3 regions of the Massilia sp. S19_KUP03_FR1 genome follow, and region 2 is predicted to be linked to each of the others. Evidence: riboswitches for the same ligand, from Rfam matches in the RefSeq annotation. Region 2 holds a riboswitch; each other region holds the start of a gene.
What was found. Region 2 has a riboswitch for cobalamin ahead of V6M87_RS00710 (TonB-dependent receptor). Riboswitches for the same ligand answer to the same signal wherever they lie in the genome.

Region 1 (7,536 bases), on a different contig from region 2:
GGCAAGCGCTGCGCCGGCGCGTAGCCGAAGCCGGTCATCAACAAATGATCGGACAGATAGCGCAGCAGCTGCGCCAGGTTGGTGCTGCCGCCCGCCTGGAAGTACTCGATACACTGGCTCAGTACCGCTGGCGTGACGGTCGATATGGCGGCCAGCTCCGGGTCGGCTTCGCCGGTGCCGCTGATGGCGATCAGGTGCGCACCGGTGCGGCGCGCGTGCGCCACCAGGTCGGTCACGCCGGGCACGCTGCCAAGGCGGCCCAGCACGCGCAGGATCACGATGCGCGCGCTGGCCAGTGGCCCTGCCAGCACCGCATCCATGTCCGTCACCGCCTGCAAATTGACGCCTTCGACTGCACGCAGAGCGGGTGGCAATTGCGCCAGCGCGTGATGCAGTACCGTCAAGTCGTTCGATGCGTGGCTCATTAAAACCAGCTGTGCTGCGTCAGCCATCCTGCGGCTCCGTGTCACCCGTACCGAGGCGGTGGAAGACCAGGTCCTTCACTTCTGCGCCGCCCACCAGGTGCACGTCGATGATGCGGTCGATGGCCGCTTCGTCGAGGCGCTGGTACCAGGTGCCTTCCGGGTAGACTACCATCAGCGGCCCCTCGGTGCGGCACGCGACCATGCAGTGGGTGCGTGTGCGTTTTACGCGCAGCTCGGGCTGGGCATCGATTTTTGTGCCCATGTATTCAAACATGGCCTGGGCGCGCGTACCGTCTTCGGTACAGCGCGGGCCCACGCACATAAAGACGTGGCGGTTGTGGGTACGCATGACGCTACTCGAATTTCTTGAAGAAGAAGGCGACGGCGCTACCGAGCACCAGCCAGAAGGCGGCATTGGCCAGTGCGCTGGCAACGACAAAGGCGTGCGCCAGTTCAGGCGGCGCGACACTGGCGTGCACCAGCGGTTGCGGCGCGCCGGCCAGGTGCGGCGCGGCCAGCAGGATCAGGCCGGCCAGCGCGTACATGCCCTTGCGGCCAAAGGCAAGCAGCGCAATGCCGCCGGCCGTGGACAAGGCGGTCAGCGACCACCACAACTGGCGTTCTGCCACCGGCGCGGCCGCGGTGCCCGGCAGTTCGGGCGGCAGGCCGAGCATTGGTGCCGCAAAAAACACCACGTAGCAGGCGGCGCTCCAGATCAAGCCTTGGCGCCACGTCGGGCGGCCGCCGCGCACCAGCATGGCGGCGCACAGCAGCAAGCCGTACCCGACGCCCATGGTGGTATTGGCCAGCACCGTGAACAAGGTGCGCTCGACGCCGTTTTCAGGCTTCCAGGCTGCGTGCTCGTGTTGGTGCGCAGGTTCGTGCGAATGGACAGCAGCGACCGGCCTGGCATCTTCATACGTTTCGGCCTGTGCGATGAGCGGCGTCACCTGCATCCTTTGCACCACTGTCAGCGCCAGGCCAGCGAGCAAACCTGCCGCCACCGCCGTGCTGACAATCCGGTTGAACGGGCTGCGCGCATTGCGCCCGGCCACGCCCGCCGTCAGTGACAAGGAAAGCCCGCCGAGTGGCGGCTGTCGTGCGCGGCATTGTGCAGCGCTGTCATCGGTGCGAAGCCCATGCCGTACAACAGGACCAGCGCCAGCGCGCTGGTGAGCAAGGCAGCTTTCAGAGTGGATGCGGTGGCAACGCGGGTTGGCGCAGCGGCGTGGTCGATGACGATGGGAGCGTGTGACATGGTGTCTTTCCGTTGACTTCCGCCGGCAGCGCACAGGCGGCCGGCAAGGATCGATCGACGGAGGACGGAACAACAGATGGGTGCAGACGCAACGAAACCGCAGCAAACCACCTGACCGCCCACCGCGGATCAAACGTTTTATACAATTTCAGGCTGGTCTCCGGACTCGTGAGCGGCGCGCCAGATTCGGCGTTCCCGGACCGCGCCTTCCCATGCTGATGCACAGTGGCGTATTGCGGTCCTGTTCTTCACATACCGTTGCGGGGGCAGTGCCGGAATCGTTCGACAAACAAACTGACCGGCTTCCCAATTAACCCACCGGATTGCGCCGGCAGGACCTGAAACGTGTTGCAAGGCTCGTATTCTAGGGATGAACCCATGGGCTGGCAAGGATAATCATGTCGTGCGCGCCGTTGCTCCGCCCGGTGTAACGACGACCTCAATGCGGTCGTAGCGCTTGACGCGATAGACCGCCAGCGCCACCAGCCAGGTCCCCGTGAACAGCGCGACGATCACATAGCCGAGGGTACCAAAGTGGTCGTTGAGCGCGCCGACCTGTACCCAGAACCAGCCGGTCAGGGCCATGCGCTCGCGCACCAGGCCCAGGATTTCGACGGCGGCGACACCGGACGCGACCAGCACCGACACCAGCGTAATGGTCAGGTTGTAGAACAGCTTGCGAATGGGCCGGCGCTGGGCCCAGCCCGATGCCGTCATCATCAGGTTGCCGTCGAGCGTGTCGACCAGCGCCATGCCCGCCGCGAACAGGGCCGGAAACACCATCACCGACCACAACGGCGCGCCTTGCGCCAGTTGCAGCGCCGCCAGGGCGAACAGGGCCACTTCGCTGGCAGTGTCGAAGCCGAGCCCGAACAGAAAGCCGGCAGGATACATGTGCCAGCTGCGCGAGGCCAGGCGGAACAGGGGGCGGCACAGCCGGGACACCAGTCCGCCGCCGAGCAGGTCGAGGTCGGTGGCGTGCAAGGCGCCACCCCGCTGGACTGCCCGGAAATTGCGCACCGCCGGCACCAGGATGGCCAGGTTGAACAGCGCCAGCAGGAGCAGGTAAGACGCCGAAACGACCGTGCCGACCACGCTCCCAACATTCTGCATTGCCCCGAAATGCGCCGACAGTGCGGCCGCTGCCACACCGACGGCCAGCGCGATCAGCGTCACGACTGTGGAATGGCCCAGCGCAAAAAAGAAGCCGGTGGCAATCGGCTGCTTGCCCTCTTGCACCAGCTTGCGGGTGACGGTGTCGATGGCGGCGATGTGATCGGCGTCGATGGCATGGCGCAGGCCCAGGGTCCAGGCCAGCAGGCTGGAGGCGAGCAAGGCCGGATGGTCGCGAAAAACGGCGAACGCCCAGGCCCACGCGCCCAGGTTGGCCGCAAGCAGGAGAGCGTACAGCGTGCGCAGCCTGGCGCGCAGGTGCTGGTCGGCCTGGTCATTGAACAGGCGGGTCAAAGAATAGAACATTGCTGAGTCTGGTTTGATCGTATGACGATTATATTATTAATCATACGCGACCGTTGCAAAACAACAGCCCGGCTTGTTTGCGGTGTAAATCTTTGAAAATGAAAACGTTTCACATTTTCCATCAAGCTACAATTGTGCGGAATCTTCCGACCCACGGCTGGCCCCGACCAGCCCACCTTGAAACGCCATGCAAAAAATTCTTTTGACCTGCTGCCTGACCGGAACGGTTTTGCTGCAGAACGATGCTTTCGCACAAGCTGCAAGCAGTACGACTGATACAAGCGCCCCCGTGAAAACCGCGCCGGCAATTCCGGCCGTCACTGTGACGGCCGACCGCCCTGTTCCCGCCGTCAACGTGGTGGCCGAGCGCCCCACCAACCGCATCGACCGCCAGGTCTACGACGTCAAGTCCGATATCTCCAGCACCAATGGCACCGCGTCGGACGCGCTGAACAATGTCCCGTCGGTCAATGTTGATCCGGACGGCACGGTCACCCTGCGCGGCAGCAGCAATGTGCAGATCCTGGTCGACGGCAAGCCGTCGGCCATGATGCAAGGGGACAATCGCGGCGCGTCGCTCAACGCCATGGCTGCCGACGACATCGAATCGGTGGAAGTGATCAACAACCCGGGCGCCCAGTTCGGCAATGAAGCCGGCGGCGGCCCGATCCTGAACCTGGTCATGCGGCGCAACCGCAAAGCGGGCGGCTTTGCCACTGTCAACGCCAACGCAGGCACCGCCGGGCGCTACAACAGCGCCGCGTCGGGCAACTACAACCAGGGCGCCTGGGGCTTCCAGGGCGGCCTGAACGTGCGCCACGACGGCCGCAATTCCACGGGCGAGCTGGACCGAGAAACGCTCGACCCGGTGAGCGGCGCCATGCTGCACAGCACCCAGCAATCGCGCGCCACCGGCCTGAACGATTCGGTGGGCGCGAACGGCACCGTCAACTACAACCTGAACGCGACCGACACCCTGGCCGCCAGCCTGAACTACAACGGCCGCGGCAACGACCAGCGTTCGCTCGACCGCTACACCAACGACGACGCTGCCGGCACCACCATCGGCGACTACACGCGCAGCACCCGGCGCGAAGGCGACAGCAAGAACTACGCCTGGGGCGCGCGCTACGACCACAAGGGCGCGCTGCCCGGCGAAACATTGAAAATCGACCTGCGCGTCTCGGCCACCAACAACACCAGCGACAGCGACTACGCCAACACCTATCTGGTTGGCGCTGGTGTCGGCAACCGCGGCAACAGCATCGCCGCGCAGCACAGCGCCAACAGCAACCACATCGTCGATTTCACGGGCGATTACGAGCGGCCGCTGGGCGGCGGCACCGCCAAGCTGGGCTACAAGATTGCCACCAACAAGAGCGATGTCGACACCGTCTACAACGATCTCGACCTGGTAACGCTGGCGCCGACGCGCAACGCGCAGCGCAGCAATGCTTACGACATGGAAGAAAACGTGGCGGCGCTGTACGGCTCGTACCAGATCAAACTGAACGAACGCTGGGGCGCGCTGGTCGGCCTGCGCACCGAGTACACCGACCTCGACATCCACCAGCTCACCGGCAACGTCGAAGCGAAAAACAGCTACGTCAATTTCATGCCGAGCGCGTTTGCCACCTATAAAGTCAGCGACGAGTCGAACCTGCGTTTCAGTTACGCGCACCGCCTGCGCCGCCCGAACGCGAATGACCTGAACCCCTACGTGATCTACCGCGACGAATTCAATGTTTTCTCCGGCAATCCGAAACTGAAACCTACGCAAACCGATTCGGTCGAAGTGGGCTACGAAACCAAACTGGCCGGCCTGGAAACCAACCTGCGCGGCTACTACCGGCGCGACAAGGACGCCATCGTCGACTACCGTTATTTCATCGCCGACAATGTGCTGCTGACCACGCGCCAGAATGGCCAGGGCAGCAACGCGGGCGGCCTCGAGTTCACCGTAAACGGCAAGGTGGCGCCATGGCTGACGATCAACACCAGCGGCAACCTGGCGCGCAGCACCCAGCGATCGCAGGATACGAACGGCGTCTTCACCACCCGCACTGCCAATTCGCTGAGTGGCCGCGCGCGCCTGAATATTGCGTTTAACCAGGCCACGCAGGTGCAACTGGCCTTGCAGATGATGGGCAAGCAGCTGTCGGGCCAGGGATACCGCTCGCCGAACCGGACCCTGAATGTCAGCCTGCGCCACGTCCTGACGCCAGAGCTGACACTCGTGGCCAATGTCACCGACGTGTTCAACAGCAACAAGATGGAAACCGTGGTCGACTCCGTCACGCTGCAAGAAACCAGCACGCGCAAATTCGATGGCCGGGTGTTTTATGTCGGGCTGTCGTACCGGTTTGGCGGCGCGACCAGCAAGGCGTCACAGGAAGGCGAAGGCATGCGCTTTCGCGGCCGTGGCGAAGGCGGGCCGCCGGGCGGCGGGCCCGGCGGCCCTCCGGGCGGCGGCGGCCCGGAAGGCTGACGCATTACAGCGCGGCAGGCCAGGCGTCGGTGAAGACCATGCGCGCCAGGTCGCCGCGCTGCTCCCAGCCTTCCATTTCCAGCATCGGCCTGGGATAAAACGCAGCGACGTGGCCGAGGCACAGCACCGCTACCGGTTTCGCGCCCGCCGGCATCCCCAGCAAGGCTGCCAGTTTCTCCGGATCGAACAGCGACACCCAGCCCATGCCCAGGCCTTCGGCGCGCGATGCCAGCCACATGTTCTGGATCGCGCATGCCACCGAGGCGAGATCCATTTCCGGCAAGGTGCGGCGGCCGAAAATATGCGCTTCGCGCCCGTCCATCAGTGCCACCACGAACACTTCACTGCATTCGCGCAGTCCCTCCACCTTCAGGCGCATGAATTCGGCGCCGCGCTCGCCCAGTTCCGCTGCGGTGTGTTCGCGCTCAACTTCCACCAGGTCGACGATCGCCTGGCGCACGTCAGGGTTCACGATGCGCACGAAGCGCCACGGTTGCATGAAACCGACACTGGGTGCCTGGTGCGCCGCCTGCAGCAGGCGGTTCAACACGTCAGCATCGATTTTGCCTGGGATAAAGTGGCGGATATCGCGGCGCTGGGCGATGGCGCGGTAGACCGCGTCTTTTTCCAGCTGCGTAAATGATTCTGGCACGACGGATCCTTGCAAAGACAATATTGGAGGCGGAGTCTACGGCAGTTCGTCATGGCGTCAAAGGTATCGGTCTCTCCTGCGCCATGCGGATGCGTTGCGGGCAATAAAAAAACCAGCCCCTGCTGTTCAAGCAGACGCTGGCTGGCTCCGGCGGACCGGAGACGAAACCTGTGTAATTAACGCTTCATGCTGGGGTCGCCAGCAGGCTGGGTGGCGCCCGACGTGGTCTGATCGGGGGTGCCGGCCGCGGTGGTGCCGGTGGTGCCGGTGGTGCCGGTGGTGCCCGCGGCGCCCGACGAGCCAGACGACATCGTCGATTTGTCCGACTTTTTCGATGAGGACTTCATGTGCTTGCCCGTCTGCTTGGCCGGTTTCGCGTTGCTAGCGTCCATGGTGCCGCTGGTCGATGCAGCGCCTTCATTGACTACGCCGCCGTTGGTGGTCGGGCTGGTGGTCTGGGCGACCGCGAAGCTCGACGCGGCTGCAAGAATAGTTGCTGCGATGATGGATTTACGCATGGAAATCTCCTGATATTGGTTGAATGTGGCGGGCAGTCCGCTGACTGCATAGGGCCAGTGTACCGACGCTTTGATGTCAGACGCATCAGCGCACGGATCACCGTCAAGTCGGAGTCAGCCTACATGCGGCACGCAAGGACCTTGGCGTCGGCGCCACACCATCCAGCGTTCCCGGCCCCGGAACACGGGAATCGAATCGGCCACGGGCACATCCTCGGTACAGTCGAAATACGGCGTCAACAAGCCATTGAGCGTGACGCGGTCGATGCCGAACGGCGGGCCCTTGCCCCCATCATCAAAGAAGAAATAGCCTGCCAGCAGCGCGCCCGGCGCCAGCAAGGCCGCCCAGCGCGCCGCGACCTGCGGCCACGTCAAGCGCGGCATGGCGCACAGAAAAGCCCGTTCGTAGATCAGGTCGAGCGGCCCGTTCGGTGCGTAGGTGAAAAAATCCGCTTCGACCACGCGCGCTGCCCACGGTCCCAACGCCGCTTGTGCATTGGCCACCGCCACTGGTGCAAAGTCAATTGCCGTGGCATCCCAGCCGGCGCCGCAAAACGCGGCCAGTTCATAGCCGGTGCCGCAACCCGGGATCAAGGTCGCCAATGGCGCTGATGCCGCGATGAATACGCGCAATTGTTCCGGCACGCCGCCCCGGTCCCAGGGCGTGAAACCTTGCGCGAAGCGCTCATCCCAGAAGCCCGGGCTGAGCGGATCGC
Region 2 (7,536 bases):
AGCTGCCGAAGTCGGCGTAGAACTCCGAGTCGAGGTGAAATTCATGGGCGTTCCAGCGCGGCGCGGTGGCCCCGCGCTCACCCGGCAACTCCAGCACGGCGATTTTCGGGAACCATTGCGCCACCAGGTGGAAGGTCTTGAAGTAGCCGGTGCGGGCGACCACGCGCGGCAGCTGGGTCTGGAAATCGATGTCGAGCACGGTGCTGGCGCCGGGCGCCACCGGAGCAGGCAAATCGAGCTTGAGCACGGTGTGGTCGCGCGGGTTGCCGCCGTCGGGCTGCACGAACGACCAGCTCGCCCTGGCGCCGGACTGCAGAACGGAGCGCAGCGCGATATGGCCCCACTCGCCGTCCCGGATTTCCGCGCCCGATGGAAAGCTGCGTCCGGTCAACCGTTTTTCGGTAAAAAAAGTCGTGTCATTGCTCTCGAACGCATTCATATACATGTGCATATAAACACTGCGCACCGGCACCGCGCTGCGGTTGCGCCAGGTGAGCTGCTCCTTGCCGTCGATCACGTGCTTGATTGGATCGAGGGTGGCCGCGATCCGGTAACTGGCGACACGGTCCGACAAGGTCACCTCGTTCCCGGTACGCACGCCGCCCCAGGCGCCGGGCGCTGAGGCGACGCGCACCGCTGACGCATCGCCCGCGGCCAGCGCAATGCCGGCATCGACCTGCGTGCTTGGCTGCTCGATCGGTGTCACGTGCACGTTCGCGCCAGCGGTGGCGCCCACCTGCGCCCGCGCCAGCAGCGTGGCCCCGCCGATACCCGCCACCAGCACCGCCGCCGCGACCACCCCGCGCCACTGCGCGCGCGAAACTTGAACTGCCATGCCTGCACCCCTTCGACCTGATCCGATCATTTTCGATCGCATCACTATATCGACCCATTTAGCAAAACGCCAACTTTACCAATCGAACCGCCACCGCATGCAGTCAAAAGACTGCCCCCAAGCTATTGCAAAACAATGAGGGTCAGTGTCAAATTATTGAGCAATTGATCACATTACTGCTGAGGCAGCATGAGCAAGCCTTGGTGAAGTGCCGAGAATCAATTGGCAAACAATTTGACACTGACCCTATTTTTTGGGTTTGAGCTATGGGGCAATGGCGGAGCAATGAGGGTCAGTGTCGAATTATTGAGCAATTGATCGCATTAATGCTGAGGCTGCTTGAGCAAGCTTCGGAGATGTGCCGATAATCAATTGGCAAACAATTTGACACTGACCCTAATTTTTGGGTTTGAGCTCTGGGGCAATTGTGCTGATGGGATGACTGGGAGTGCGGTGGGGCGGGGCGCTATTCGGCTTATAATGGCGCCGTTCTGGTGCCTGTTCGCGCCCACGCGCGTTCGGCTCATTGGGAAAATGACCGGGAAACACGAGGAGGCGCCGCACCACCGCGCGCTCCGATTGTGCTGCCCCCGCAACGGTGGACAAGCGTTTTTGTGCTTGCGAGCCCGGATACCGGCCAGACAGGTGGAAGCGCGCGACTGCGCCTTCCTTTTCTATCAAGCTTGCGGGGACGCCGGCTTGATCAGCTTATTTTTCGAGTTTTCCCACCATGACCCAAGCAGTTTCCGCGCGCTTTGCCGCGCCTTGCCGCCCGCTGTTGCTGGCCGCGTCCGTTTTCCTGTCGTTTGCCGCCGCCGCCTCCGCGCAGCAAACAGATGTCCCTTCCGTACTGGTCAGTGGTTCCCGCTTTGCCAGCGAGCCGACCCTGGCGCCGATCGGCGCCACCGTCATCACTGCCGCCGAGATCCGCAACGCCGGCGCCACCGACGTCAATCAGGCTATCCGCAAGATCGGCGGCGTATTCGGGCGCCAGAGCCTCGATTCCTCGCCCGACTTCGCGCTCGACCTGCGCGGCTTCGGTACCAACAGCAGCCAGAACCTGGTGATCATGGTCGACGGCGTGCGCCTGAGCGAAAATGAACAGGCCAGCGCCGTGCTGTCGACGATCCAGATCGACACCGTCGAGCGCATCGAAATCACCCGCGGCGGCAGCAGCGTGCTGTACGGCGACGGCGCCACCGGCGGCGTGATTCAAATTGTCACCAAACGCGGCGCAACAGGTGCCAACAGCACCGGCACGCACGGCTCCGTGTTCGCGCAAGGCGGCCAGTTTGCCGAAAAAACCCTGCGCGCCAACCTGACCCACGGGTTCGACCGCTTCGTGTTTGACGCCAGCTACGGCCGCAACAGCAGCGACGGCTACCGCAGCAACAGCCGCTTCGACCAGCGCACCCTGGGCGCCGGCCTGCTCTGGAACTTCGAGGGCGGGCGCGCCGGCATCCGCGTCGACAGCGCGCGCCAGGATTCGGGCTTGCCCGGTTCGCTGTCGCTGGCGCAGTTCAACGCCAATCCGCGCCAGAGCTTCAAGCCCGACGACGCTGGCGCGCTCGATACCGACCGCTACACCGCCTTCGTCGAAAAGCGTGTCGGCGACGTTGAACTGGCGGCCGAGTTGTCGCAGCGCGAACGCAGCGTGCAGTCGCACTACGACTTCGGCGGCGGTTTCGTCTCCGACGCCACCTACAACAGCCACCAGACCCAGTTCTCGCCGCGCCTGCGTTACGTGTCGCAGCCGTACGGCCTGCGCAACGAAGTGGTCACCGGCATCGACCTGATCCGCTGGACGCGCGACACCACGGCCGATTTCTCGCTGGCCGCTGCGCGCCAGGATTCCAAAGCCTTCTACATGCGCGATGAACTGCGTTTCGACGCCGCCCACGACGGCCGCCTGGCCATCGGCGTGCGCCACGAAACTTTCGACAAGGATTACGCCGACAGCCTCGGCGTGGCCGCGCCGGAAAGTCGCAGCCAGGCGCAGAACGCCTGGGACATCCAGGGCAGTTACAAGCTGCTGCCGCAGTTGGCCCTGCACGCCAAGGCCGGCCAGAGCTACCGCGTGGCCAACGTCGACGAGAACAGCTATCGCGCCTCAAACGACATCCTCAAGGGCCAGGTCTCGCACGACCTCGAACTGGGCCTGACGCTGGGCCAGCCAGCACGCCAGCTGGCCGCGCGCCTGTTCCGCCACAAGCTCACCAATGAAATCTTCTTCGATCCAACCATCGGCTTCGGCATCAATACCAACCTGGATCCGACCCGGCGCCAGGGCTTCGAGCTCGATGGACAGATCGACCTCATCGCCCACCTGCGCGCCAGCGCCCATTTCCAGCATGTCAACGCCAGCTTCACCGAAGGCCCCAACGCCGGCCGCGCCATGGTGCTGGTGCCGAAGAACGTGCTCTCGGCGCGCCTGGCCTGGCTGGGCCAGCATCAATCGGCCGACATCGGCGCGCAGTGGGTCGACCAGCAGCGTTACGGCGACGATTTCAGCAACGCCTGCAGCGCACGGATTGGCGGCTACACGACCTTCGACGCCCGTTACGCCCGTACCTTCGGCCCATGGGAACTGGCCGTCACGGGCGCCAACCTGGCCGATCGGCAGTACTACAGCAATGCGTTTTCCTGCCGCGGCGGCATCTACCCGAGCGACGGTCGCCAGCTGAAACTGTCGGTCCGTTACGACTTTTAATTTGCTGAAGTAAAACTTAAAGCGGTCGCGCGATGCATGGGATTCCCGCAAATAATGGTAATCTCGCGATCGTTTGCTCACCCGTTCACAAGGATGTTTATGCGTAACCTGCGTTTTGCCCTCGCTGCTGCCACTCTCGCTCTGGGCGTGGCCGCCAGCCCCGCCTTTGCCTCGGTGACCGCACCGGTCTCCGGCGTCGAGTACACGACCCTGGCCGCGCCGCAAGCGGTCCCGGCCGGCAAGAAGGTCGAAGTGATCGAATTCTTCATGTATCACTGCCCCCATTGCAATGCCCTGGAACCACAGCTGTCGGAATGGGTCAAAAAGCAGGGAGACAACATCGTCCTCAAGCGCGTGCATTTCCCGTCCACCGGCCCCAACGATCCGGAAGCGCATTTGTACCTGACCCTGGAAGCGATGGGCAAGTTGCCGGAGTTTCACGCCAGGGTGTTCCGCGCGGTACACGTCGAACGCGTGCGCTTGAATTCGGATGAAGCGGTCCTGAACTGGGCTGTCAAAAGCGGCCTGGATCGGGCCAAATTTCTCGACGCATGGAATTCGTTTGGCGTCCAGACCAAGATGAAACGCCTGGGCGCCATGATTACGGCCTACAAAGTGGAATTCGCACCGGTGCTCATTATCGACGGCAAATACATGACGGCGCCATCGCTGGTCGCCGCCAGCGACAAGACGCGCGATGAGCAGCAACTGTTCCGTTCTACCTTGCAAGTGGCCGACTTTTTGGTGGCGAAGGCAGCCAAGACAAAATGAGCGACAAGGAAGGCAAAGTCCTGAAGATCTACGACGGTTCGCGCGCACGCGACGAGGACCTGTACGACCTCACGTGGGTGAACCAGGCCGCCTGGACGATGTCCGTCGTGTTCGCCGGCGTCATCGTCTGGCTGTGCATCGCCCTGGTGCATGCCGAGAACCAACGCTTCGCGCTGGTCAGCGGGAAGTGCGCCGATCCGGTGTTCCGAGGTTCGTTCGACCAGAAGTGCCTGGCGCTGGTGCATTCGCGCGACCATTGGTGGGAACATCTCTGGTACGGCGTCACCCACGTGACGTCAAAACCGCCTAAGCAATAAGCCGTATCACCATCCTGGCGCCGTTCAACGCGCCATCCTCGACGTGCAAGCTGCCCCCGTGCAGCTGCACGGCTTTGCGGGCAATCGCCAGCCCCAGGCCGAAGCCACCCGTGGCGCGGTCGCGGCTGCGGTCGAGCCGGTAGAAAGGCGCGAACACCTGTTCGCGTTCAGCGACCGGAATCCCCGGTCCGTCATCTTCCACAGAAATCTCCACGCCCTCGCGCGTGCGCAGCGCGCGCAGCAGCACGCGCGCGTCGGCGTAGCGCTGCGCATTGCCAAGCAGGTTGGCGAGCGCGCGGCCCAACAGGCGCGGATCGACCGCGAGCGTTCCCAGGTCCGCGCCCAGCTCGACGCTAATGCTCACCATCGACCCGGGCGAGGGCGCCAGCGCCGCCACGCAGGCGCGCAGCAGCGGCTCCAGGTCGACCGGCTCGCGCTGCAATGCATGCTCGCTGTCGAGCCGCGTCATGGCCAGCAATTCGCTCACCAGCGCGTTCAGTTCCTCGACATCCCCGGCCATGGCCTGGACCCGCTTGTGCAGCGCCGGGTCGGCGCTGGCGTCTTCCAGCAGCTGCAGGCCGAACGCCAGGCGCGCAATGGGCGTGCGCAGTTCATGCGACACCGAATGGAGCAGCGCCGTTTGCGCCGTCAACAAGCTGTCGATGCGCCCGGCCATGGCGTGCATGCGCTCGGCCAGCGGCAGCATGCTGCTGGAGGCGGGCATGCGCGCCCGCGCCGTCAAATTGCCGGCGCCGAATGCGTCAGCGACCCGCCCCAGCGCCTGCACGCCCTGCCAGTGGCGGCGCGACCACACGCCGATCGGCACCAGCAACACCAGCGCGACAATCAGGAAGCGCAGCGCTTCCATCTGCAGCGCCACGGCCACGTCGATCGGCAGCTCGCGCGCGCGCACCACCTCGGCCTCGCTGCCGACGTAGCGCGCACCGTCGAGGTCGACGCGGCGCAGGAACGATTTGCCGGCCAGGTCGAACACGACCTCACCGCGCGCCAGCGCGGCCGCTTGCGCGGCGGGCAGCGTGGCGCCGGCAGTGTTGAGTGGAATCAGGTCGTAGTGGGAGCCGGCCACCTCGCGCACCGTGTTCAGGCGGGCCAGCCATTCGTCGCGCGGCGCCTTGTCGACAAATTGTTCGAGCAGGAAAATTTGCGCCGTCGCCTGGCGCCGCGCCAGGTCCTCGACCGGGTCGCCGAACACGCGCGTCATGGCCACGTACACGATCGCACTGGCAGCGGCCACGGACAGCAGTACCGGAACGAAAAAACGCAGGAATACGCGCAAGAAAGCGGGGGAAGGGGAACGCGCCATGGCTCGCATTGTATCTGTTTCACACGCGCTACAAATTGAAGACAAATGCCGGACAAAGGCGCGCTGGCACCTTTGCGAGCAGCAATTTATGATGCAAGGGATCAGCGCTCGTCCGTTTGCTTACGGGCTGTGTCGGAGCGCTGGGTTGGTTTTACCTTGCCCGTTGTGCCGCGCCGTAGAATGCAGCCTTCTTGAATTGTCCCGGTCGTCCAATGCGCACACTGTCCACGGTTGCCCTGTTTCCCGTCTTCGCCCTGGCTGTTGCCGGAGCCGGTGCGCAAATGCCTGCGCCGAATCCCATGCCTGACGGCAGCAGCGACATGTATGCAGGCCTCGGCCTGCTGTCGGCGCCGCGCTACGCCGGTGCCGACCAGCGCCGCACGCGTCCGCTGCCGGTGCTGCAGGGCCAATGGAGCAACGGTGTGTTCGTCTCGGGCATGAGCGCGGGGCTGCACCTGTCGGCGCGCCCGCTGCTGGAATACGGCCCGCTCGTTTCCCTGCATCCGGGCCGCGACGATGGTGGCAACGGCGCCAGCGCGATCGGCATCCAGCGCCTGTCCGGTGAGGGCAACCTGCCTCGCCTGACGACCGAGCTGGTGCAATACAACGCCACGGTACTGGCCTTGGGCAACCGCCTGAACGGCTTGCCGGCGATCGCGCGCCGGCTGCAAGGCGGCGGCTTCGCGAATGTGTACCTGGCGCCCGCGCTGCGCCTGACCTCGCGCGCACTGTACGGCGCCGGCAACGATCATCGCGGCGCCACCTTCCAGGTCGGCATCCAGGCGCTGAATCTGGCGCCGCTGCCCCATCACAGCCTGACCGTCGAGGCAGAGGTGAGCATGGCCAACCGCTACTACAACCAGGCATTTTTCGGCATCGACAACGAGCAGTCCGTCAGCAGCGGCCATCCGTTGTACCAGGCGCAAGGCGGCTGGCGCGACGCCCGCATCGGCGCGCGCTGGAACTGGACGCTGACGCCTTCGTGGCTGCTGGTGTCGGGGCTGGACGTCACGCGTCAGCTCGGCACCACGCGCACCAGTCCGCTGGTTACCCGGAACACCGGCGTGTCGGTCTCGACCGCGCTGGCCTTGCGCTTCTGACATGGTCGCACGCCGCCTTTTCGCCCCCACTGCAGCGCTGGCGCTGGCGCTGGTGATGCTGCAGTGCCTTCCCGCGCACGCGCAGGGCAGCGATTGGGTGGCATACCGCGATGCCTACCGGGCCATGGTGGTGTTCGAGAAATACGGCGGGCCGAAGTCGCTGCTGCAACAGCAGTTGCAGCTGGTGCCGCGCAACCCGGTTGCCGATCGTGCGGGTGTGCAATTGATGGTGCTGGGCAAAACCAGCCAGGGCCATTTCCCGCTCGACGCCACGCTGCGCACGGTCTTTCCGCTGGCTCGCGCCGCCTACGACGAGAACGCGACCTTGCAACTGAGCCGGCCGCTGGGCCCGTTCACGGTGCGCCCGCAAGTGTCTCTGACGCTGCGTCCGGATAATTTGTACGACACTGAACAATTGCGCAGCGGCTGCGAGCAGGCGCTGGCCTATGCGCGCCAGCTGGCGCTGTTTGGCGCGCGCA
Region 3 (7,536 bases), on a different contig from region 2:
CACCGAGTTTCTCGTAGCCGGTGATGGATGGCCCCCAACTGTTGCCGTTCCACCACTTATGATAGAGCGCGCGGTCGGTGCCAATGACGAATATGTCGAGCCGGTTCGGCCCCCATGCGACCACCTCCGGCTGGCCGACGCAGACGCCACCCATGTTTTCGTAGCCAGTCACCGACGGTCCCCAGGCGCTGCCGTTCCACCATTTATGGAACAGGGCGCGGTTCGTGCCCAGAACGAACACATCGAGGCGGTTCGGTCCCCACGACACGATGCGCGGATCGCCCACGCAGACGCCGCCCATGTTTTCATAGCCGGTGAGCGACGGCCCCCAAGCGCCGGCATACCACTTGTGATACAGCGCGCTATCGGTCCCTGTGACGAAGAGATCAAGCCGGTTCGGTCCCCACGACACCACCTGCGGCGTGCTGGTGCAGACGCCGCCCATGTTTTCGTAACCTGTCACCGACGGCCCCCAGGCGCTGCCGTTCCACCACTTGTGGTACACGGCCCGGTCGGTGCCGAGCACAAACGTATCCAGGCGATTCGGCCCCCACGACACAATGGGGGACGAGCTGGGACGAATGGCGCTGACGGCGGCGCTGCCGATGCTGCTGCGCACGCCGTCCAGGCAAGCCTGCATGCGCGCTACCTGGCCAGCGGTGAACATGACCATCGCGCGATCGTCGACGTAATCCATGTAGTTGACGAACAGGTCGCCGTTGGGACCATTGCTGCAGCTGAGGTGCGGGAACGTGGGCGCGCCAAAGTTGGGGCCACCCTGGTTGGGCGTATCGGCGACATTGTCGGTGCCGCTGCACCCGGTGCCGTCGTCGCCCCAGATATGGTTCAGATTTAGCCAGTGACCGATTTCGTGCGTGGCACTGCGTCCCAGGTTGAATGGCGCCGCCGCCGTGCCGTTGGTGCCAAACGCCGAATGCAGGATCACCACGCCGTCGGTGCCAGCCGGACCGCCGGGAAACTGGGCGTAGCCTAGCAGGCCGCCACTGAGCGGGCACACCCACATATTAAGGTAATTCGCTGAAGGCCAGGCGTCCAGGCCGCCGCTGGCCGTCGATTTCACGGCATCGTCGTCGCTGAAACTGGCGGCGCTGGTCTGGCGCCGCTCGATGCCATTCGTTGCCACGCCAGACGGATTGCTGGTGGCCAGGAAAAATTCGATTTGCGCGTCGGTGGCCAGCGGTAAAAAGGCTGCCGGGGTGCTGGTAAAATCCGGATTGGTACGCCGAAAATCGTGGTTGAGGACATCGATCTGGCTGGCAATTTGCGCATCGGAGATATTTTGTGCCGCCGTATTCCATACAACATGCACGACCACCGGAATGCGCGTCACGCCGGTGCGTTGTGACGACGCCGCGCCGCTTTCGTATTGACGTGCATGATCCTCGATGCGGGCGCGCGCCCGCGCGTACGCAGGGTCCGTGGACAGCAGGCGCCGGTGCACTGCCATGGTTCCGCACGTACGCTTGCGCGGCGTGCCGCCGTCCAGGCCATCTTCATCGCGGCTCCCTGCGCCACCACTGTTGCCGCTGCTGCCAATGCCGCCCGCGCCCATGCTTCCCGCCGGCATGCTCTGTGCCTGTGCACTCTTCTCGTGGCCCATGCTTCCTTCCGGCATGTCCTGCTGCTGGCTGCGGACACTGACGCCAGGCATGCCGCGGTCGTTTGGATCGGCTGAGCCTGCCGGCGTTTCATCGGACAGCTGCAGCGACGCGGGCTCCGACTCGCCATTTCCATTCATGCCGCTCGGCACCGCCTTGCCATCCGTTTGTCCCTCTACGCTGCCGTCATCCATGCCTGCGGCGGCCCCTGCTTTTTTGGTTTTCATGTTTACTCCTGTCATCAATCGCTCATCGCCGTGCGCAGCCGATGCAGGCATTCTTTCGCTCCACCGCCAGCGCGCCATCCAACGTTAACTACGACAGCGCAGCGCTCCGCGAGTTCGGGCTTTGTGACGATGTTTTGCGCAGCCTGCCGCCTGCGTTCGTTGATGGTTGTGCTATCGTGAGCGCCCCTTTCTCCTCCCCTCTATCCCATGCGCCAGATCGACATTTCACCCGTCCACGACGCTGCCCTCGCCGACCGCCTTGCGCATGCCATTGCCAACAAGACCAAGCCGCTCGGAAGCCTCGGCATGCTCGAATCGCTGGCGCGCACCATCGGCCTGGTGCAGCAAACGGTCGACGTGACCATCCGCGCGCCGGCGATTCTGGTCTGTGCCGGTGACCACGGCGTCGTGGCCGAAGGCATCTCGGCGTACCCGCAGAGCGTGACCTGGCAAATGGTGGAGAACTTCCTGGCCGACGGCGCCGCCATCAATGTGTTCGCACGCCAGAATGGCTGCCTGCTCAACATCGTCGATGCCGGCGTCAACCACGATTTCGGCGAACGCGCCGGCCTGCTCGACCGCAAGGTGTGCCACGGCACCGCCAACTTCGCGACCGCGCCCGCGATGACCACCGCGCAATGCGGCCTGGCAATGGAGCACGGTATGGCACTGGTCGATGCGCTCGAAGGCAACGTGGTGGGCTTTGGTGAAATGGGGATCGGAAACACCACAGCGGCCGCCGCGCTGATGCACAAGCTCACCGGCGTGCCGGTGGCCGAGTGCGTAGGCGCCGGCACGGGTTTGCCGCCGGAAGGCGTGCTGCACAAGCAGCGCGTGATCGAGGCGGCGGTCGCGTTCCACGCTGGCGTGACCGAGCCGCTCGCCGTGCTGGCCACGTTCGGCGGCTGCGAGATCGCCATGATCGCCGGCGCCATGCTGCGCGCAGCCGAACGGCGCATGGTGCTGCTGATCGACGGCTTCATTGTTACCAGCGCGCTGCTGGTGGCGGCCCGCATGCAGCCGGCGCTACTCGACTACTGCGTGTTTTCGCATTGCTCCGATGAACACGGCCATCGCCGCATGCTGGCCCATCTCGATGCGCGCCCTTTGCTGCAACTGGACCTGCGCCTGGGCGAAGGCACCGGCTGCGCGCTGGCGCTGCCGCTGCTGCACGCGGCCGTGAACTTCATGCGCGAGATGGCTACCTTCGAATCGGCCCAGGTCAGCGCGAAGTCGGCGTAACCATGGCCTGGCTGATCCAGCAGGTGCGCCTGTTCTTTATTGCGCTGCAGTTCTTTACGCGCGTGCCGATTCCCCGCTGGGTGGGCTTCGAGCCGTCCTGGCTACAGCACGCGTCGCGCTATTTTCCGCTGGTGGGCCTGTGCGTCGCCCTGGTCGTCGTGCTGGTGTATGGCGCCGCCGCCTGGCTGTGGCCCGCACCGGTGGCCGTGCTGCTGTCGACCGCGGCCGGGATATATATGACCGGCGCCTTTCACGAAGACGGCCTGGCCGACATGTGCGATGGCTTCGGCGGTGGTTACACGCGCGAACGGATCATGGAGATCATGAAGGATTCGCGCATCGGTACCTACGGCGCGGTTGCCCTGGTCGTGACGCTCGGGTTGAAAGTGACCACCTTGTCGCTGCTCGCCCCCGGCCAGGCCATCGGCGCGCTGCTGCTGGCGCATCCGCTGTCACGCCTGGCCGCCGTCAGCCTGATTCGCAGCGCCAGCTATGCGCGCGATGCCGGCAAGGCCAAGCCGATGGCCCAGGAGATGCGGGCCGGCGAATTCGCCATCGCCGCCGTGTGCGCCGTGCTGCCCGCGCTGCTGCTCGGCGTGTTCCATGTCGTGGCGTGGCCGGCGCTGGGCGCCGCCTTGCTCGCCAGCGCGGCGGTCGCCTGGTGGTTGCGCGCCCTGTTCGTGCGCCGCATCGGCGGCTACACGGGCGACTGCCTCGGCGCCGTCCAGCAGCTCAGCGAAGTGGCGATTTATCTGTGCGTGCTGGCCAGCGCCGGCCACGCGGCCCTTTATTAATATGCGCCTGTACCTGGTACGCCATTTGCCGCCGCTGGTCGACCCCGGCGTCTGCTACGGCCGCACCGATCTCGCCACCGATCCGGCCGCGCAGGCTCTGGCCCTGCCAGCCTTGCGCGCCGCGCTGCCGGATGCCCCCATCTACAGCAGCCCTTTACGACGATGCGCCGTGCTGGCCAACGCACTCGGGGGTCCGGTGATTTTCGATGCGCGCCTGGCAGAACTCGATTTCGGCGACTGGGAAATGCAGCGCTGGGACGACATCGCGCGCGCTGGCATCGACGCCTGGGCCGCCGATGTGGCGTTCTACCGTCCCGGCGGCGGCGAAAGCGTGGCCGACATGGCCGCGCGCATCGCCGGTTTTTGCGCCGATCTGCGCGCCACCAATCTGCCCGCCGCGATCGTGGTGTGCCATGCCGGCGCCATCCGGTTATGCGCGGCGCATCGCGATGGACTGAGCGTGGCGGAGATGGCTGCAACCGCCGCGGCCCATCCCCATCGCATAGGCTATGGTGAAATCGTCATCCTCGACTGTGTATAATTGAGTCGTTTTGGTGCCCGCGCACGTGTCCACGTGCGCAGTTAAACGGGAAACACGAAGCTCATCGAGCCCACGTGTGCTGCCCCCGCAACGGTCAACAAGTGTCGCCGATTTCCGCGACGGACTGCCTCATAAAACCACTGTGCTTCTTCAAGCATGGGAAGGTCAGGCAGTTGCACTTGCCAGCCCGGATACCGGCCAAGACAGGTGGAAGCGTGCGCGCAAGCGGCCTGCTTCCTGTTCAACCTGGCCTACGGGGACCTCGGCCGGTTGCCTTTATTTTGCTGAAGATGTTCATGAACTTTCCTGTAGCACGCCGCGCGGCGCCAACTTCGCTCGCCCTCGCCCTTTCCCTCTGCTCGTCCTTTGCTTTTGCAGACGCTCTGCCTGAGATCCTCGTCACCGCCAGCCGCACGCCGCAAGCGGCGACCGACACGCTGGCCGATCACACCGTGATTTCGGCCGAACAAATCGTCCGCTCCGGCGCCACCAACCTGATCGACCTGCTGCAAAAGCAGCGCGCCATCGAAGTGGTGCGCAACGGCGGTCCGGGTACCGCATCATCGGTGCTGATCCGCGGCGCCGACGCCAAGCAAAGCGTGGTGCTGATCGACGGCATCCGCATCGGTTCATCCACCACCGGCACCGCCAACTGGGCCGCCCTGCCGCTGGCGACCATCGAGCGCATCGAGATCGTCTACGGCCCGCTGGCCACGCTGTACGGCGCCGACGCCATCGGCGGCGTGGTGCAGATTTTTACCCGCCAGGGCGACGGCGCGCCGCGCATCACCGCCGCAATTTCCGCCGGCAGCGACCAGACCCGCAACGCGGACGTCGGCATTAGCGGCAAAACCGGTGGCTTCAGCTATGCCATCGCCGCCGTGCGCGACCAGGACGACGGTTTCTCGGCTGCGAAGCCAGGTAGTTCGTCCTACAACGCCGATAACGACGGCTACCGGCGCGACAGCGTCAACGCGCGCTTCAGCGCGGACGTGAATGCCGACAGCCAGGTCGGCCTGCAATACCTGCACAGCCGCCTGGAAGCCCAATACGATTCGGGTGCATCGAGCTTTGACACGCGCACGGTACAGGACCTGGACAACGTCGCCGTCTTCGCCAACACCCGCATCACGCCGAACTGGCGCCTGCAGGGCCAGGCCGCGCAAGCCGACGACAAATCGATCAGTATCAGCAGCGCGGCCACCAGTGGCACCAGTTACATCGCCACGCGCCAGAACCAGTTCAGCGTCCAAAGCGACCTGACCATCGGCGCAGACCTGCTGCAAGTGCTGCTCGAGCGGCGCGAAGAGGAAGTGGTATCCGGCTCCACCGCGGCGCTGAACACCCGCCGCGCCACCAATTCGGCCGGCGCCTCGTATGCACTGAACCGCGGCCCCCACCTGGCCAGCGCCAGCGTCCGTCGCGACAACAGCTCGCAGTACGGCGGCAAGACCACCGGCGCCCTCGCCTACGGCTACCGCTTCACACCGGCGCTGCGGGCCAACGCAAGTTTTGGCACGAGCTTCCGCGCGCCGACCTTCAATGACCTCTACTACCCCGGTTTCGGCGTGGCGTCCAACAAGCCGGAACATGGTCGCAATGTCGAAGGTGGGCTGTACTGGAAGGACGGCGCCAGCGAAGCGAGCGTGACGTACTTCCATAACCGCCTGACCGACCTGCTGGTCACCGCCGCCGTCTGCCCGGTGGAACCGGCCACCCACACTTTCGGTTGCGCCTACAACGTCGACCGCGCCACGCTGTCCGGCGTGACCATCGGCGCCAGCACGCGCCTGTATGCCATCGACCTGCGCGGCTCGCTCGACTTCCAGGATCCACGCGACGACACCACGGCCAAGCAGTTGGTGCGGCGCGCCAAGCGCCACGCCCAGTTCAGTGCCGAATACACGGTCGGCGCCCTGACCACCGGCGCCGGCGTGCAGCTCTCCGGCCGCCGCTACGACGACCTCGCCAACCGCAATACGCTGGGTGGCTACGGTCTCGTGAATCTGTTCGCTTTATACCAGGTGACGGGCGACTGGTCGGTATTGGCGCGCTGGAACAACGTGGCCGACAAAAAGTATGAACTGGCGCGTTACTACGGCACCGCCGGCTCGCAAGTATTTGTCGGCCTGCGTTACGGCATGCGTTAATAGCATCATGACGACCCTCTCCTTCCCGAGCATGCGCCGGCGCGCGCTGGCGATCATCGGCACACTGGTGCTGCTGGCTCTGGGCAGCCTGGTGCTGTCGTGCGCGCTGGGGTCGGTCGCCATTCCGCTGGCCGACATGCCCGCCGCGCTGGTGCAGATGGTGCACGGCACCAGCAGCGGCGCCAGTCTGGCCGCAACGCTGCTGGAATTACGCCTGTCGCGCGCGCTGGTGGCCTTCGTCACCGGCGCCGCACTGGCGCTGGCCGGGGTCATGATGCAGGCGCTGCTGCGCAATCCGCTGGCCGACCCGTACGTGCTGGGCATTTCGGCCGGCGCATCGGTTGGCGCACTGGCGGCACTGATGTTCATGTGCGCGCTGTGGGTGGTCGACGCCAGCGCGTTTGCCGGCGCGGTGATCGTTTCCAGCATGCTGTATCTGCTGGCGCGGCGCGGTCTGCGCAGCGGTGCGCCGGCCGAAGGCGGCGCCTCGGTACTGCTGCTGACCGGCGTGATTCTTTCGTCGGCCTGCATGGCGCTGGTCACCTTGATGCTGTCGATCGCGCCCGAAAGCCGTTTAAGAAGCATGATTTTCTGGATGATCGGCGACCTGGCCGGCGCGCCGCTGCGCGTCCTGCCCTGGCTCGTCCTGGCGGGCGGCCTGCTGTTCGCCATGCGCGGCGCGCGCGCCCTGAATGTGCTGGCCATGCACGCCGAAGGTGCGGTCGCACTGGGCGTGCCGGTCGGCGCCTTGCGCAAAGGCTTGTTTCTGGCGTCCGGCTTGCTGACCGCCAGCGCAGTCACCAGCGCCGGCAGCATCGGCTTCGTCGGCCTGATCGTGCCGCATGCCTGCCGCTTTGCCTGCGGCCCTGACCACCGCTTGCTGGTACCCGCCGCCACGCTGGCCGGCGGCGCCTTCCTGGTTCTCGCCGACACATTGGCGCGCACGGTATTGGCCCCGCAGCA

Region 1: another riboswitch for cobalamin. It lies ahead of V6M87_RS22120 (CbtB domain-containing protein); the one in region 2 lies ahead of V6M87_RS00710 (TonB-dependent receptor).
Region 3: another riboswitch for cobalamin. It lies ahead of V6M87_RS26100 (TonB-dependent receptor domain-containing protein); the one in region 2 lies ahead of V6M87_RS00710 (TonB-dependent receptor).

Annotation. Positions count from the first base shown of each region.
Region 1 is NZ_JAQQPS010000023.1:19,750-27,285, reverse strand. It holds gene V6M87_RS22135 (cobaltochelatase subunit CobN) at 1-452, opposite strand, end outside; gene V6M87_RS22130 ((2Fe-2S) ferredoxin domain-containing protein) at 445-774, opposite strand; gene V6M87_RS22125 (CbtA family protein) at 779-1,498, opposite strand; gene V6M87_RS22120 (CbtB domain-containing protein) at 1,489-1,683, opposite strand; cobalamin riboswitch at 1,819-2,040, opposite strand; gene V6M87_RS22115 (HoxN/HupN/NixA family nickel/cobalt transporter) at 2,080-3,162, opposite strand; gene V6M87_RS22110 (outer membrane beta-barrel family protein) at 3,452-5,650, shown strand; gene bluB (5,6-dimethylbenzimidazole synthase) at 5,655-6,302, opposite strand; gene V6M87_RS22100 (hypothetical protein) at 6,479-6,820, opposite strand; gene V6M87_RS22095 (methyltransferase domain-containing protein) at 6,935-7,536, opposite strand, start outside.
Region 2 is NZ_JAQQPS010000001.1:162,105-169,640, forward strand. It holds gene V6M87_RS00705 (M1 family metallopeptidase) at 1-835, opposite strand, end outside; cobalamin riboswitch at 1,311-1,491, shown strand; gene V6M87_RS00710 (TonB-dependent receptor) at 1,566-3,545, shown strand; gene V6M87_RS00715 (thiol:disulfide interchange protein DsbA/DsbL) at 3,645-4,316, shown strand; gene V6M87_RS00720 (hypothetical protein) at 4,313-4,633, shown strand; gene V6M87_RS00725 (ATP-binding protein) at 4,623-5,957, opposite strand; gene V6M87_RS00730 (MipA/OmpV family protein) at 6,170-7,057, shown strand; gene V6M87_RS00735 (hypothetical protein) at 7,059-7,536, shown strand, end outside.
Region 3 is NZ_JAQQPS010000039.1:1,100-8,635, forward strand. It holds gene V6M87_RS26080 (M43 family zinc metalloprotease) at 1-1,846, opposite strand, end outside; gene cobT (nicotinate-nucleotide--dimethylbenzimidazole phosphoribosyltransferase) at 2,054-3,088, shown strand; gene V6M87_RS26090 (adenosylcobinamide-GDP ribazoletransferase) at 3,091-3,882, shown strand; gene V6M87_RS26095 (histidine phosphatase family protein) at 3,884-4,423, shown strand; cobalamin riboswitch at 4,418-4,640, shown strand; gene V6M87_RS26100 (TonB-dependent receptor domain-containing protein) at 4,720-6,573, shown strand; gene V6M87_RS26105 (FecCD family ABC transporter permease) at 6,581-7,536, shown strand, end outside.